DNA from 2 places in the Caldanaerobius fijiensis DSM 17918 genome. Region 2 is predicted to be linked to the other one. Evidence: a T-box and tRNA genes for the amino acid it is inferred to sense, from the RefSeq annotation. Region 2 holds a T-box; the other holds one or more tRNA genes.

Region 1 (8,094 bases), on a different contig from region 2:
CACTGAAAATAGGATCAATAAACATAGAAAATGTTGTAACCCCAATTACCGCTCCACCTAAATAGAAAGAAAGACCAATAACCATACAAAAAACAGCAATTCTAAGCCATGGGTAACTCTGCCATATATTAAAAAATTCTTTTATAAATTTTAAGAATCCAGCAAGTAAAAAACCCCCGTCAGCCTGATTAAATGATATAAATGATAGTAAAATATATAAAGTAAATAAGATAATGATACTACATATTATAAGTAAATGCTTATTTAAATTTTTATACTTGTTTTTCATCAGTCTGTACTCCTTTCTACTTCATTTATTACTTGTTTTTCGTATTTATATTTAGTCACCGTTTCAACTATAGCAATTATAATACTTGCAAAGAATAATATAATATGTGAATAACTGTTTTTCCCCAAAAGATTATGAATATACACAGCAATCTTATTATGAGGGTATTCTATTATACCCAAAAACGATTCGCTTAGTGTAGCATTATAAAATCCATGTTCAAATGCGAAATATGCAAAAGCAAAAAGAGTTAATAAAATAAAAGGTAGCTTTTTTAATATACCTCCTTTGACTTTTACGACAAGGCCCATGCAAAGAACAATAAGTCCCGTTGCTACAATATGTGAAAAATTAACCTTCATATCAATAAATTCAAATGAATTCAGAGAACCACAAAAAAAATTAAGTTGTTCCTTACCTCTTTTATAGAGCAAATCTTCAAAAAAGTTAAAGCTCGCACCAGATACTATACCTGCATATGCAAAATCAGATAGAGAAAGATTTCTCTTTCTTTTCTTGGACATTATATAAATTACAGGTATAACCTTTGTAAACTCCTCTAAAGGTGCAATGTATATAGGTCCATGCTCAATATTGTTTATTACATTAAAATATAAATAATACTGAACATAAATCGTATATGGAAGAACAACTATAACAGTAAGACTGATAATAGCAAAAATATCATTGATCTTTAAATTTTTAGTCCAGAATATAAAATAATAAATTACCAGTACATATAAGAATACAAATAGGTTTTGAATGTAAATATTCTGAATTGGTAGTTGCATTGCAATATCCTCCTTCTCCTAAATTTATAGTCTTTGTAAAACCCTAAAATCCTTCACTTTCAATGTTTTGTTTTCATATCAAGCAAGAAATTCCCTCCTCTTTTATCAACTTAAAGTTTTAATAAATTTATTTTAAGAATTTATTTCCAAAACCAAAATATAACTCTAATTACCGAATATCGAGACATTCAAAATGCATAATTTACCATATAATTTTCAAATGGGCAAATTTTTGTCTTTAATATTCTACATATTTCTTCATTTTCCTCCATCTTCACACACTATTTTTACTAGATTCTTAAAAAAGCTTAACAAAAATATTAGCTGCTAAACAGTACATTATTTCAACAAAAAAATACTCTAAAATTGCAAAATAAATTACCCTTGTTTGCTGAGTATAATTAATTAATTTTCTATTTCTCGCATAAAATTGGCAAATTTTCTACATAATAATAGATAAAAATAAAAAGGTAAGGCAACACATAAGTGTATCCTTACCAATCTATGATTATTATTCCCAGCCTTACACAATCTATAACAGAATATAAAGAAGATCTACCTTAAGAACGGCTTGAAACCTTTGAAGGGCAGATACAGCGCAACGTAACGCGACAGACGAAACAGCTGGAAGCCAGGTGAAGCACATCCAGTGGAAACAGGATAGCTAGAATAATAGCAGAAAAAGCTCAAAGAAATAACACAAATAAAGTCAGTTGGAAAAATTACTAGATATGGAATGATATCTATATTTTCAACAAACGGTTTATAAAAAGCGATGAGATAGAGTTATTAGAAAATTTAGCAGGGAAAAAGGATAAAAAAAGTGAAAGGATTGCTTATTTACAACATCTCCCTGCGGCCTTCTAGTGCTCTCATAAGTGTGACTTCATCTGCGTATTCCAGGTCCCCTCCAACAGGTATGCCATGGGCAATCCTGGTGACTTTTATCCCCAATGGCTTTATCAGTCTGGAAATATACATGGCTGTCGCCTCACCTTCTACATCTGGATTTGTAGCAATTATCACTTCCTTTACATCATCAGTACAACGGGATATAAGTTCCTTTATTTTCAGCTGATCTGGACCTATACCATCCATCGGGGATATGACACCGTGAAGGACATGATAAAGGCCTTTATAATTTTTAGTCTTCTCCATAGCCACTACATCCCTGGGATCTTCTACAACGCAAATGGTGCTCTTATCTCTCACTGGATCAGAACAAATACTGCAGACATCGCTATCCGTTATGTTCATACATACAGAGCAATACTTGAGTTTATTTTTAGCTTCAACCATAGCTCTGGCCAAAGACTCCACGTATTCCCTCGGCGAATTTAAAAGATAAAAAGCCAAACGTTGCGCTGTTTTTGGTCCTACACCTGGCAATTTGCCCAGTTCTTCTATTAATCTGGCAATAGGAGGAGCATAGTAATTCATTATATTTCACCCTATTCCTGGAAAACCAGGTATATTGAAGCCTGCTGTGATCTTACTCATTTCGTTAGACACTATTTCATCAGCTTTCCTCAAAGCTTCATTTACAGCAGCCAAAATCAAGTCCTGGAGCATCTCTATATCCTCAGCTGCGGATTCATCGATTTTAATATCTACCAGTTCTTTTTTACCATTCACTACCGCTGTAACAGCGCCGCCACCTGCTGAAGCCTCTACCGTGCGATTTTTTATTTCTTCCTGCAGTTTTTCTATCTCCTGTTGCATTTTTTGAACCTGTTTCAGCATATTGTTCATATTGCCCATACCCGGAAAACCTTTCGGCATAATCAAATCCTCCAATCAGTTTATTTTTATACTACTATATTATAATACATAAACATATAGTATCGCTACATCAACTGATTATTCTTTTATAATTTGCACTTTATCTTTTCCAAAAAACGAGATCAATTCATTCACCATCTCTTTCTCGGCTTTCTGACTCTCATCATCTTTTTTTAGTTCAGGGCGAAAGGCCATTTCAATACCAGTAATTTTTTTCAATAAGTTTTCTATAAAAGCAACATTTTCTGCTTTTTTAAGCGCATCCCTGAAAATGGACTTATCTACCTCGACGATCAATGCTCCATTTTCATATCGCGGAGTTGCATTTTTCATAAAAACATAAAGCGCCATTTTTTCTCTTTTAACCCCATCCAGAAGAGCAGACCATACATCGCGTATATCAGGAAGGCCCTTAACATCTGCAACTTTCTTGGTTCCTGCACCAGCATCTGACGCCTTTTCAACACTTCTGGTTTCCATGGCCTTTTTGCCATTTTCTAAGCCAGCTTTATCGCCGCTAACTGTTTGCGATATAGTAGCAACCTGACCCTCGCTTTGTCCTTTAGAAAAGGTGGCTTGCTTTTCTAATCTTTCTATTCTGTCCAGAAGTCCATTGATATCATTGTCGATATCAGGCTGGCATAACCTCACTACCGCCACTTCTAATATCACTTTAGGTAACACTGCCCATTTAATCTGATTAGCAGAGCTGTTTAATATCTCAATGCACCTTATCAGTCGATTTTCACTGTATCCCATAATCTGTCTTCTTATCTCATCTTCGAGATGTCCTGCGTATTCTTCCAGCCCTGTACCCACCATCCTGGCCATCAACAAATTCCTAAAATGCCTTATGACATCATCTAAAAATTGAGCTGCATCTCTTCCAGCTCCATAAACGTCTTCTACAATTTTTAAAGCTTCTGCTACATTATAATCTAAAACAGCCCTTGAAAATCGAAGAAGAATATCGTCATCTAGTGCACCTAATACCTCCAGAGCATCCTCATGAGTGATTGTGTCTCCACAATAGGATATGCATTTGTCTAACAAGCTCAAAGCATCCCTGACCGCGCCATCAGCCTTTGATACGATAAGATTCAAAGCCATATCATCTACTTTCACTCCAACCCTATCCGCTATAGACCTTAAATGCGCCATCATATCACCGTCGGAGATTCGCCTAAAATCAAAGCGCTGACATCGCGATAGAATAGTCGCAGGTATCTTCTGAGGATCTGTTGTGGCCAAAATGAATATGGCATGAGCGGGTGGTTCTTCCAATGTCTTTAAAAAAGCATTAAAAGCCGAAGTAGAGAGCATGTGAACCTCATCAATAATATAAACCTTATAGTTCCCCATCGCAGGTGGATATATTACATTGTCCCTTAAGTCCCTGATATTGTCAACGCTATTGTTGGATGCTGCATCAATTTCATATATGTCCATGAAAGTAGCGTCATCGATTGCCTTGCAGTTATCACAGATGCCGCAGGGGTCTCCCTTGGCATTATTGCTACAATTCACTGCTTTTGCAAAAATCCTGGCAATGCTGGTTTTACCGGTTCCCCTTGTACCGCAGAACAAATAAGCATGGGCTAGATTGCCCGTTATTACCTGATTTTTTAATGTCCTGACCACATGCTGCTGACCAACCACTTCTGAAAAGTTGCTCGGCCTGAACCTCCTGTACAGCGCAGTATACATAACATCATCTCCATCAAGCTTCAAAGCTTCTCTTAAGCTTTTTCACTTTATTGAACCCAACCGCATCGCGCATGATGTCAAAAGGCATACGACTATAGCTTTCTTTGCCGCGCACAAGATCGCCAAAGTAATTCATGACATTTGGATGCTTTTTAATAATGGTAAAAACCCGTTCATAATCTCTATAAAATACATTTGCTATAAGTGATGCCACTTTTATATCCTTTATAAATGCTTTTTTTATACTGTTATTGTAACTTTTAATCCCATCTTTACCACCACCTGAAAGGGCCCTGGCAATAGATCTGGCCGCCAGTATCCCGCTTTTTACTGCATAATATATGCCTTCACCTGTAAATGGATCCGTCAGCATCGCCGCATCCCCTGCAAACACAATCCTATCGACAGAAAATGCATCAAAGCTCCCGTCGTTTAAAGCAATGGGATGACCTTTTAGGGTAGCAATAGAACCTGGTGGTATATCTTCTTTCTCCATAAAATTATAAAGCAAATCTCTTAAATTATTATACTTTTTTACAAAAGTACCTATGCCTGACAAGCTGTCAGATTTCGGGAAAATCCAGGCATAACCTCCCCTTATTGCATTAAAATCCACTTTTACAGTCCCCTTATACCTTTCTAAAGCTTCCTTCCCAACAGGAATTTCCGCCTCCAATGCTATCCCATAACGCCTTTTTATCCCAAATTTTTTGCCAATAACGCTAAATATACCGTCAGCAGCCACCACATATTTCCCGCTATACTCACTTTTTTCAGTTATGATATGTACACCGTCTTCTTGTTGAATCACATCCACAACTTTTTCTCCCTGGTGAAACTCCACCCCGGCTTCACAGGCTTTTTGTACCAATCGCGCATCAAAAACATCCCTCTTTACCATGTAGATCCACGGTTCTGTCGATTCTAACACAACAGGTTCGCCTTTACCATAAGCAAATACCATCTTATATGTCATGTCTTCTACGACGTCAGATATGTCAAAATCAAAAAGATCATAGCACTTTTTAGTAAGGCCTCCTCCACATGCTTTATAGCGAGGCAACACCTCTTTTTCGATAAGCAGTACTTTGTAGCCTTGTGATGCCAGATCCCTGGCAGCTGTCGCTCCTGCCGGGCCTGCCCCCACAATTATTGTATCATATATAGACATAACTATATCCTCCCACTCGCATCGGCGAAATGTCCCATTTTTACTTGCCCGTTTCTATACCTGATGCCTTAATTACATCGACAATAAATTGACGACTATCCGCTCATGACAAACAAATAAGTATATTGCATATAATGTGCATATAATAAAAGAGCCCCTCACAGGGAACTCTCAACTGCATCGTTATGTATAGGCCATGCACCGGATTTCGACATAGCCCTCCGAGCGGAACTCTTGTAGTTAACTCAGACCAGGCTACCCTGCGGCACACGCAAGTGTCCACTTACCGTTGCTTCCTCCCGGACCTGGCGGGGTTCATGGAGTTGCGTTGCGCAGGACCCAATCCTCATCGCCACTTGCAAAAGTCAGACCTCACAGGGCTAAGCCTCAACTCCGGAATTCAATCCTGCTAAGGCGGATTGCAGGTACAGGGCACCGCCAACTCCCCATCTAGCATGGCCATGACTTGGCGGAGAGAGCGGGATTTGAACCCGCGGTACGCCTTTTTAGACGTACACTCGATTTCCAATCGAGCGCCTTCGACCACTCAGCCATCTCTCCATATATAATAGTTAGTATATGGCGGAGAGAGTGAGATTCGAACTCACGGGACACGTTAATGTGTCCACTCGCTTTCGAGGCGAGCGCTTTCGACCACTCAGCCATCTCTCCATGCTAATATGCTCTACTCATAACTTTTTTATTCTCTTTTTTCTAAAAAAGTCTTTCAACAAAGCACTACACTCTTCGGCTTTAATACCTTTTATAACCTCTACTCGATGATTTAAACGCTCATCCTGTACTATATTCATAAGGCTGCCACATGCGCCAGCCTTGGGATCCATAGCTCCTATAAATAGACGCTTTATACGTGCTAAAACTATTGCGCCAGCACACATCGGACAAGGTTCTAAAGTCACATACATATCACAATCATTCAAACGCCAACCGCCTAAGCGAATATTAGCATCCTGTATCGCTAAAATTTCCGCATGAGCCGTAGCATCTTTCTTCATCTCTCTCTGATTGTAGCCTCTGCCCACAATACAGCCGTCTTTTACAATTACAGCACCAACAGGCACCTCATCCATTTCCAAAGCCTTTCTGGCCTCCGCCAGTGCTTCATCCATATTACGCTCATGCTCAGTCACACACTATCACCAACAGCCTTTATTTTAACACAAGGTCGTCACTTTGTCAACACAAGCAGGTAGCTGCCTGTGATTTACAATTTAGATAAGTAAAACTTTTTAGATACGGTAAAACTTTATTCCGAATTCGACAAACAAGTGAACTACATCTCCGCAAGTGTAAAAGGTCTCCTGGTAATAGTGAAAGCTACATTGTAGAAAACTGTGAGATTATCAAAAATTACCAGAAAAATATATTTTAAAAAACCCCTTTTCTTTTAGAACATTGAGTGTTAAACTTATATTGTGAAAATTCTCTTTTTTGTTAAATGTTTAATTAATACTTAAACTTTACCAGATAGAGGAGGGTTTTTATGAAAAAATCAATTAAAAACTTCATTGCTGGTTTCTTAGTTGCAACCATTATTATGGCATTTTCTTCAGGAATAGCGGCAACTGCAATGCAAAAAATTGAGGTTAAACTAAATACTGTAAAAATTAAGGTAAACGGCAAACCAGTAGTAGCAGACAACATCTTATACAAAGGTACAACATATGTACCATTACGAGCAATCAGTACGATGCTCGATAAGGATGTCATATGGGATGGCAAAACAGGTACAGTACATATCAATGATAAAGGTTCAACTAATACCGGTGAAATAGGATATTCTATAAATAATCCTGCATCTATAAATACACCATTAATAATTGATTACGATTTTTTGTTAGATAAATATAAAGCAAAAGTTACTGTGACAGATATAATTAGAGGAGAAGAAGCTTGGAAGATGGTAGAAAACGCTAATATGTTTAATGAACCTCCCAAAGATGGCTATGAATATTTGTTAGCTAAAATAAAATTCGAACTCATTGATGCACAAAATGCTTATGACTTATCTCAAGCAAGTTTTAAGTTAGTATCTGAAAAAGGCAAAGTATATGATACACCTTTGATAGTTGCACCGGATCCATCAATAGATACTTCCTTATACAAAGGTGCATCGCACGAAGGATGGGTAGCTTTTCAAGTAGAAAAAACTGATCTCCATCCCGTAATAACTTTCGGAAGGAAATATGATGGCAGTGGCGGAATCTGGTTTAAAGCATACAAATAAAATTTAAAGCCCTTGTAATCTCTACAAGGGCTTTTTGCTGTGCGCCTGAAAGGAATCGAACCTCCGACACGTGGTTTAGGAAACCACTGCTCTATCCACTGAGCTA
Region 2 (8,094 bases):
CGTATGAACATACTCCGGTTTAGCCTTGGGTGCCCGCCTAAATCTAATTTCGGCTCTTCTTGCTTGAAAATCTTCAAAGTTACTGCAAGATGAAATCTCTACATATTTTCCATAGCTGGGCATCCACACCTCTAAATCATATTTCTTAGCAGGAGTAAAGCCAAGATCAGCAGTACTTATTGCCACAACCCTGTAAGGTATCTTCAGCAATTGAAGGACTTCTTCCGCGTCCCTTACCAATTTTTCTAATTCATCATAGGAATCCTCTGGACGTACAAATTTTACTAATTCCACTTTATTGAACTGATGCTGCCTTATAAGGCCCCTGGTATCTTTACCGGCTGCTCCGGCCTCAGCCCTAAAACATGCACTGTACGCCACGTGATAGATAGGCAATTTATCGCCATCTATTATACTCTCTCTATACATATTAGTGACCGGGACCTCTGCCGTGGGTATTAAAAAATAGTCTGTGCCGCTCACTTTAAAAGCATCTTCTTCAAATTTAGGCAACTGTCCAGTGCCGATCATGCTCTTCCGGTGCACCATAAATGGCGGAAATACTTCTGTATAACCGTGTTTGGTAGTATGAAGATCCAGCATAAAGTTTATGAGACTGCGCTCCAATCTAGCTCCTAGGCCTTTGTAGAATACAAACCTGGACCCTGTAACCTTTGACGCAGTAGGAAAATCTAATATGCCTAAGTTTTCACCTAATTCCCAATGAGGTTTTGGCTCAAAGTCAAACTTGGTAGGTTCACCCCAACGCCTTACTTCTACATTATCTTCATCGCTTTTGCCTACAGGTACGCTTTCATGAGGTATATTAGGTATGGTAAGCAACAGGTTATAAAGGTCATCTTCTATTTTACCTAATTCCGCCTCTATATCCTTTATATTCTGAGATACCTCTTTCATCTCTTTTATCTTTTCACTGGCATCTTTGCCTTCTTTTTTTAATCTTGCAATTTCCTCAGATTCTTCATTTCTGAGTTTTTTTAAGTTTTCTACCTTGTATAACAGTTCTCTTCTCTTCTCATCCATTTCTAAGAAGCGATCAAGCTTACTGGTATCTTCACCCCTCTTTATAAGGGCCTGCCTTAACTCATCCGGATTATTTCTAATTCGTTTTACATCTAACATATATTTCCCTCCTGACATTTTTGCAATCGATGCCGGTACACCCATATATAAAAACCAAAAAGACCCCATCCCATAAGGGACGAGATCTTCCCGCGTTGCCACCCTACTTGACTCAACTTTTAGTTGAGCCCTCTTAATAGTATAACGGACCCCCCGTTTGTGCCTACTGGATTCAGCACAAATGCTCCAGAACGGACTTCAATACAGCCGGCACCTGTTTACAGCAACCACAGGCTCTCTTCAGCCACACTGTATTTACTTTTTTCCTTCATCGCATTTGATTACAATGTTTACTTTAGTTATATAATAGCATAAACAGAATTTTTGTCAATATTCATCTCGCAATAAAATGTTATTATTCTGTGATATTGTCATATTAAAAGTATTCTGCGATAATGTCAGTATGAGAAAGGAAGAAATTAATATGACAAAGAGGGAATTACAAAAATTAATCATTATTCAAAAAACAATTGAAAGAAAATTAATAGTGAGGGAAGCTGCGCAGGCTTTAGGCCTAAGTGAACGTCAAATCTTTAGATTAAAAAAGGGGGTTAGTGAACAAGGTGAGTCTTTTGTCATTCATAAAAATAAAGGTCGTAAGCCTGCTAATGCTACCCCTCCAGAAGTTGTTAATAAGGTTATCTATTTGAAACAAAATGTGTACTTTGATGCTAATTTTTCTCACTTTAGAGATCTACTTGAAGAAAGAGAGGGGATTATACTTAGTCAACCTACTGTGTATAGAATTTTATCCTCGGCCGGTATCGAAAGCCATAGAAAGCATCGTAAAACTCATAAAATACATAAAAGAAGAAAACGTAAACCTCAAGCTGGAATGTTAGTACAAATCGATTGCAGCCCCTTTGAATGGCTACCTAACATGGGTAAATTGGCTTTGCATGGCGCTATCGACGATGCTACCGGACAAGTCCTTGGCCTTTATCTTACCGAAAACGAGTCTATGGAAGGCTATTTTGAAGTAATGCGCCAGGTTTTCACTCAATATGGTATACCTATCGCTCTTTATAGCGATAGACACACTATCTTTGCTTCTCCTAAAAAGAATAAGCTCTCTATAGAAGAACAATTAGAAGGCAAAATGGCAAATCAAACTCAGTTCGAAAGAGCCATGAGTGAATTAGGTATTTCCATGATTTATGCTTCTTCTCCTCAAGCTAAAGGACGTGTTGAAAAACTGTGGGATACTCTTCAGGATAGGCTCAAAGTAGAACTTAGATTAGCTGGTATTGATTCTACAGAAAAAGCTAACGAGTTTTTGAAAGAATTTCTAATAAGATTTAATGCTAAATTTGCTGTGGAACCTGAAGATCCTATCCCTGCTTTTAGAGACTTGCCTTCCAATGTGGATTTGGATAACATCCTTTGTATTAAAGAAACTAGAATGGTCGATAATGGAGGTGTATTTTCTTTTAAAGGTGACTATTATCAACTAATAGACGAAAAAGGTAAAATAATACCCGTTCCACCACGGAGCAAAATAATCGTCCTTTTAAACTCCAGGATAGGAATACGGGTACAGTACGGCAACCAAGTATTTGCCGTACAAAAACTCGACGAACGTCCCAAAAAGCTTCAAAAAACTATTCAATCAACTTCATCAAGCAAATCAAAAGCTCATAAGCCAGCTTCCAACCATCCATGGAAGCAAAACGGAACAAGCACAAGCTTATACTGGTGGGAGGAATATGACAGAGAACTTATAAAGTCTCTGTACGATTCCACCTGTGCTTGGCGTTAGTTAATATATTATTTTAGGCTTACAGCTTAACTTCATGATACCAATAAAAAATAGATACGTCAATAGTGAAGGGATAGTTGGATAATGCCAAATTTTACCAAGCTGTAAGTCACAAGTGGTATTGTCTTTTTTGCTATTTTTTAGGAATCAATTGTATTCATATACTATTAATGTAAACTGTGCAACCGCTCGTTAAAAATACCTTAATACAATAAATTCTATTTTTGGGTTAATTATTTATGATAACAATGACATTTTTGGTGAATAATTTTTATATTTTTATTATGACATTTTCGCTGACTATTGACATATTCATCTCGCAATAAATCACTATATTTGCTATAATTAAGTATCATAAGCAAAAGGAGTGTACAGATGGATAAAGATAGGTACGCACAACTCTATCATAAATACATGTTTTACATCATTATAGCATTTATTGTCTATCTGGTTATATTTAAACTGTTGCCTGCGTTACTACCATTTATCGTCGCTGCTATATTGGCAATTATTATCGACCCTATTATAGAATTTCTAGAACACAAATTAAAAGTGCCTCGAGGATTAGCCGTAGCAATAACCATGCTTTCATTGTTTGGCTTAATTTTATTAATCATAGTAATAGCTACAACACAAATAATAGCAGAACTTCAAAAGTTACTAAGAATATTACCAGAGTATTTTTATACAGCAAACAAAGACATAAATACCATTATGTCGCAGATAGAAGCGTTATATGCTAATCTACCTAAAAACATAACAAACCTCATACAGAATAACATCGACAATATAGTAAATACGCTGTATGGTATGACAAAAACCAGTATAAATTATTTGATAAATTTATTCAGCAATATACCGCATATGTTCATGATTTCAATGATTACTTTAATTGCAACCTTTTTTATGAGTAAAGATAAAAATATTATCGTACCGTTTATATTAAAACAAATACCAAAAAATTGGGCCGACAACAGTCGCAACATAAAAACAGATCTTTTTAAAACATTGTTTGGATTTTTAAGGGCAGAATTGACTATTATGCTCCTCACGTTTATTGAATGCTCTATAGGCCTTTTAATTATAGGATTTGACTATGCATTCTTAATGGGATTGGTTGTAAGCATTGTGGATGCATTACCCATACTGGGCAGTGGCTCTGTTCTGGTGCCCTGGGCACTTATTTTGATATTTGTGTATCACAATATAAAGACAGGAATATATTTGCTCATATTATACGCTATTATAATAATTTTAAGGCAACTTATGGAACCACACATTGTCGGTAGCAGCATAGGATTACATCCATTGGCAACTTTGATGAGTATGTATCTAGGGCTGCAATTCATGGGATTTATAGGTTTATTTATGGGACCGGCTTTAGTTATAATTGTAAAAGCAATACAAAAATCAGGTCTCCTGCCGCCATTTAAAACTTGATATTAAAAAAGCGCCATCTTTGGCGCTTTTTTAATCGCTTTTATCTCGCATTTTTTATACCTACACCTGCAGCAGCTAAGTTTTTGCAGCTGATTTCGGCGCTTTCTATAGACGGCCTTTCAAAATCTTCTTGCTCAACAATATACCACTCTATACCCAACTCGTCAGCGGATTCAAAAATCTCATGAAAATTAATTGTACCATTTAATATTTCCGTATCTTTTCCCGTCTTCTCGTCTAAGTCTTTTAAGTGAATTATCGGCAACCTTCCTGCATATTTTTTAACAAAGGCGACAGGATCTTCACCGCCTTTTTTCACCCAATATGTATCTATTTCTGCTTTGACATATTCAGGATCTGTAAGTTCAAAAAGTATGTCAAGGACATATTTCCCTTCTAATTTTTCAAATTCATGGGCATGATTATGATAGCAGAAAACAAATCCGTTTTCAGCCATTTTTTTACCAATGTAGTTGAACTTATCTGCAAGCTTTTTAAATTCATCCATGTTTTGAATTTTGTTCAGAAGCAAATAAGGGCATGTAATATATTTAGTACCTATTACGCTGTTGTACTTCAAAACTCCATCCAAATCCTTCTCCAATGCATCAAATCCGACATGGGAACCAGCAGAGATTAAGCCAAACTCATCCAAATATTTTTTCATTTCTTCTGCAGTAAGATTCCCATACCCTGCAAATTCTACACCATCATAGCCCATATCCGCAACTTTTTTCAGTGTGCCTACAAAATCCCTAGGCATCACATCCCTCAAAGTATACAACTGAAGTCCTAATGGCAATCTTTTCATACAAATAAACATCCCCTTTTTACTTTTTATTTTTAAACTATTTTTAATTATTTAAACTGTGAATAGGTGCGGGAATCCTTCCACCCCTCTTCACAAATATTTCTGGCGAAAATCGGTTTACTTCCATTATCGGTGCCCTGCCCAAAAGTCCACCAAACTCAACCCATTCACCTACCTTTTTACCTGGGACAGGTATAATCCTCACCGCTGTCGTCTTTTTATTTATAACTCCTATTGCCATTTCGTCAGCTATAATACCAGCTATAGTATATGGCGAAGTATCACCAGGTATTGCTATCATGTCCAGCCCAACAGAGCATACGCATGTCATCGCCTCTAGTTTTTCTATTGTAAGGGCACCTGCAGATACTGCATCTATCATTCCAGCATCTTCACTCACAGGAATAAAGGCACCACTTAAACCGCCTACATATGATGTCGCCATTACCCCACCTTTTTTTACAGCATCATTGAGCAATGCCAGGGCAGCCGTAGTCCCTGGAGCTCCACAACGTTCCAAACCCATTGCTTCCAGTATATTCGCTATACTGTCGCCAATAGCAGGCGTTGGAGCCAGAGACAAATCTATTATACCAAAATGACTTTCCAATCTCTGTGCTGCCAATCTGCCAATAAGTTCTCCAGCCCTGGTAATCTTAAATGCGGTCTTTTTTATGGCCTCTGATAATTCACCAAAATCAGCATCACTGCCTAATTTCTCTACAACCCTATGTACAACACCAGGACCACTTATACCTATATTTACCGTACTTTCCGGTTCACCTACCCCATGAAAAGACCCTGCCATAAAAGGGTTGTCCTCCGGCGCATTCGCAAATACAACCAATTTTGTACATCCAATACCATCTTTATCAGCAGTAAGATCCGCTGTTTCTTTTATGATATTTCCCATTATCAATACCGCATCCATATTTATGCCTGACTTTGATGTAGCCACATTTACAGAAGAACATACCCTTACGGTTTCAGATAAAACCTCAGGGATGGATTTTATCAGATTTAAATCACCTTTTGTAAATCCCTTGTGTACCAGAGCAGAATAACCACCAATAAAATTTACTCCTATCTCTTCTGATGCCTTATCCATAGCCTTTGCAATCAACTTGAAACCTTCTGAATCAAACCCATCGCCTATTATAGAAATTGGCGTAACAGATACCCTTTTATTTACAATAGGTATGCCATATTCGCTTTCCAGATCTTCTGCTACTTTTACTAGATTTTTACCAAGTTTTAATATCTTATTGTATATTGCCTCAGCTGTCTTTGATGGATCATCTCTCCTACAATCATTCAAATTTATACCCAACGTAATGGTTCTTATATCCAGGTTCTCAGCCTGTACCATCCTTATAGTCTCTGTGATCTCTTGAAATGCAATTCCCATCTCATTCACCTATATCCTCTGCATGTAATTAAAAATTGCTTGCTTTTGTGCATCAATTTTAACACCTATTTTATTGCCCAATTCATCCAGGTTCTTCTTAAACTGATTAAAATCCACTGTACACAAACTAATATCTACCACCATTATCATAGTAAAAAGACCATTGATAAGAGTTTGATTTATATCTACTATATTCACGTTGTATTCAGCAAGCATACCGGAAATAGAGGCTATAATACCTATTTTATCCTTACCCACAACTGAAATTACAACTTGATCTTCTTTGTTTTTATCTTTATCAGGCTTCACGATACATTCATCACCCACGTATAACGTTTTTAAATTACTTTTTGCCCATGACTTTGCATCTGCTGTAATAATAGTACCCTCCGGATATTTTAAAGTGTCACCACTTTCTTCTTTGATAACCTCTAGCGTTATTATATTTTTCATATTTATCTCCTTGAAGGTAAGCCTCCTCATAGGTTGATTTTACAACTCGACTTTTATTATATCATATCCACCGTTATTTTGAAATAAAAACTTATTTTTATCTCATGATACTTTTTATAGCGCTGAATAAATCATTTTTACAAATATTATTGCTACTCTTCTCCCTATCCAGTGTACCAAAAACCTCATCATATAGGTCTAAAGCGGCATCATCTTTGCCGTCGGACACTACTTCTTTGTCCGACATTTTTCTTCGTCCTACGTCGGACGTGTCTGACATTTGAATTTTATTATACAATAAATTACCTTTATTATCGCCATTTCTTGTGTCTGACAACAAAGAACTGAATAATAATTGTACCAGCTCTGGTCTGCCGTACTTTTCTAAATGTGCAAAAGCTGCAATTAACTTTAATATACTTTTACTTCTATTTTCTTGTTTGTTCAACCATTCTAAAACCAATTCATCTACATCGTCAGTTATCCTAATAGACAGCCTATCTCCTATTTTTATATCATTTTTCTTACCCATTTAAAAGCAACCCCTGCCGCAACTTTATTCTTGTTTGGAAATAGCTACTTCCTCTTCAAATACCTCTTTTTTTTCTTCCTCACCTGATGCAGCTATAAAGGAAATACTTTTCAAGTATCCTTCAGCATTGGCCATCAAGGGGTTTTCTGCAAACTCAAGCCTGGAAAAATGGAGGTATTTATCTAAGTAATTTTTTAACGTTATGGCTCCACCTCCTACGATAAAAGCCGTATGCACGTCATTGATGTTCAATCCATGCATGTCCAATTCTTTATAAATTTGATTTGCCATTACCCTCGTAAAATCTTCAAAATGTCTTTCTGCCATTTCTGTAAGTGAAATCTTATTGCCTGAAAATTCTATAAAGCCATACCTGCGCAAGTAATAATCAAGTTTATGCCTGCTGGTTTCATATCCATAACTATTTTTTAAATCTAAAAGGATGCTATTGAGAGGATCGGCAATTCCTTTATTTATACCAAAAAATCCTTTACCGATAAAAGTACCATTTTCCATGGTGGAAACATCAACCGTGAGACTACCTATAT

Evidence for each region. A T-box is a leader RNA that pairs with one kind of tRNA and senses whether it is charged. The one in region 2 lies ahead of serS (serine--tRNA ligase), so its partner is inferred to be a tRNA-Ser.
Region 1: it has a tRNA-Ser gene. The T-box ahead of serS (serine--tRNA ligase) is inferred to sense a tRNA for this amino acid. The anticodon was not compared.

Annotation. Positions count from the first base shown of each region.
Region 1 is NZ_FQVH01000007.1:51,781-59,874, forward strand. Features, by position in the region: gene BUB87_RS04715 (hypothetical protein) at 1-289, opposite strand, end outside; gene BUB87_RS04720 (PrsW family glutamic-type intramembrane protease) at 289-1,080, opposite strand; gene recR (recombination mediator RecR) at 1,921-2,520, opposite strand; gene BUB87_RS04730 (YbaB/EbfC family nucleoid-associated protein) at 2,527-2,862, opposite strand; gene dnaX (DNA polymerase III subunit gamma/tau) at 2,941-4,593, opposite strand; gene BUB87_RS04740 (NAD(P)/FAD-dependent oxidoreductase) at 4,583-5,740, opposite strand; RNA gene ffs (signal recognition particle sRNA large type) at 5,935-6,199, opposite strand; tRNA gene BUB87_RS04750 (tRNA-Ser) at 6,208-6,301, opposite strand; tRNA gene BUB87_RS04755 (tRNA-Ser) at 6,321-6,412, opposite strand; gene tadA (tRNA adenosine(34) deaminase TadA) at 6,430-6,891, opposite strand; gene BUB87_RS04765 (stalk domain-containing protein) at 7,245-7,988, shown strand; tRNA gene BUB87_RS04770 (tRNA-Arg) at 8,029-8,094, opposite strand, start outside.
Region 2 is NZ_FQVH01000045.1:1,157-9,250, reverse strand. Features, by position in the region: gene serS (serine--tRNA ligase) at 1-1,143, opposite strand, end outside; T-box leader at 1,216-1,424, opposite strand; gene BUB87_RS12645 (ISNCY family transposase) at 1,568-2,902, shown strand; gene ytvI (sporulation integral membrane protein YtvI) at 3,278-4,342, shown strand; gene BUB87_RS12635 (sugar phosphate isomerase/epimerase family protein) at 4,383-5,153, opposite strand; gene BUB87_RS12630 (PFL family protein) at 5,197-6,561, opposite strand; gene BUB87_RS12625 (ACT domain-containing protein) at 6,571-7,014, opposite strand; gene BUB87_RS12620 (hypothetical protein) at 7,112-7,546, opposite strand; gene BUB87_RS12615 (ParM/StbA family protein) at 7,571-8,094, opposite strand, start outside.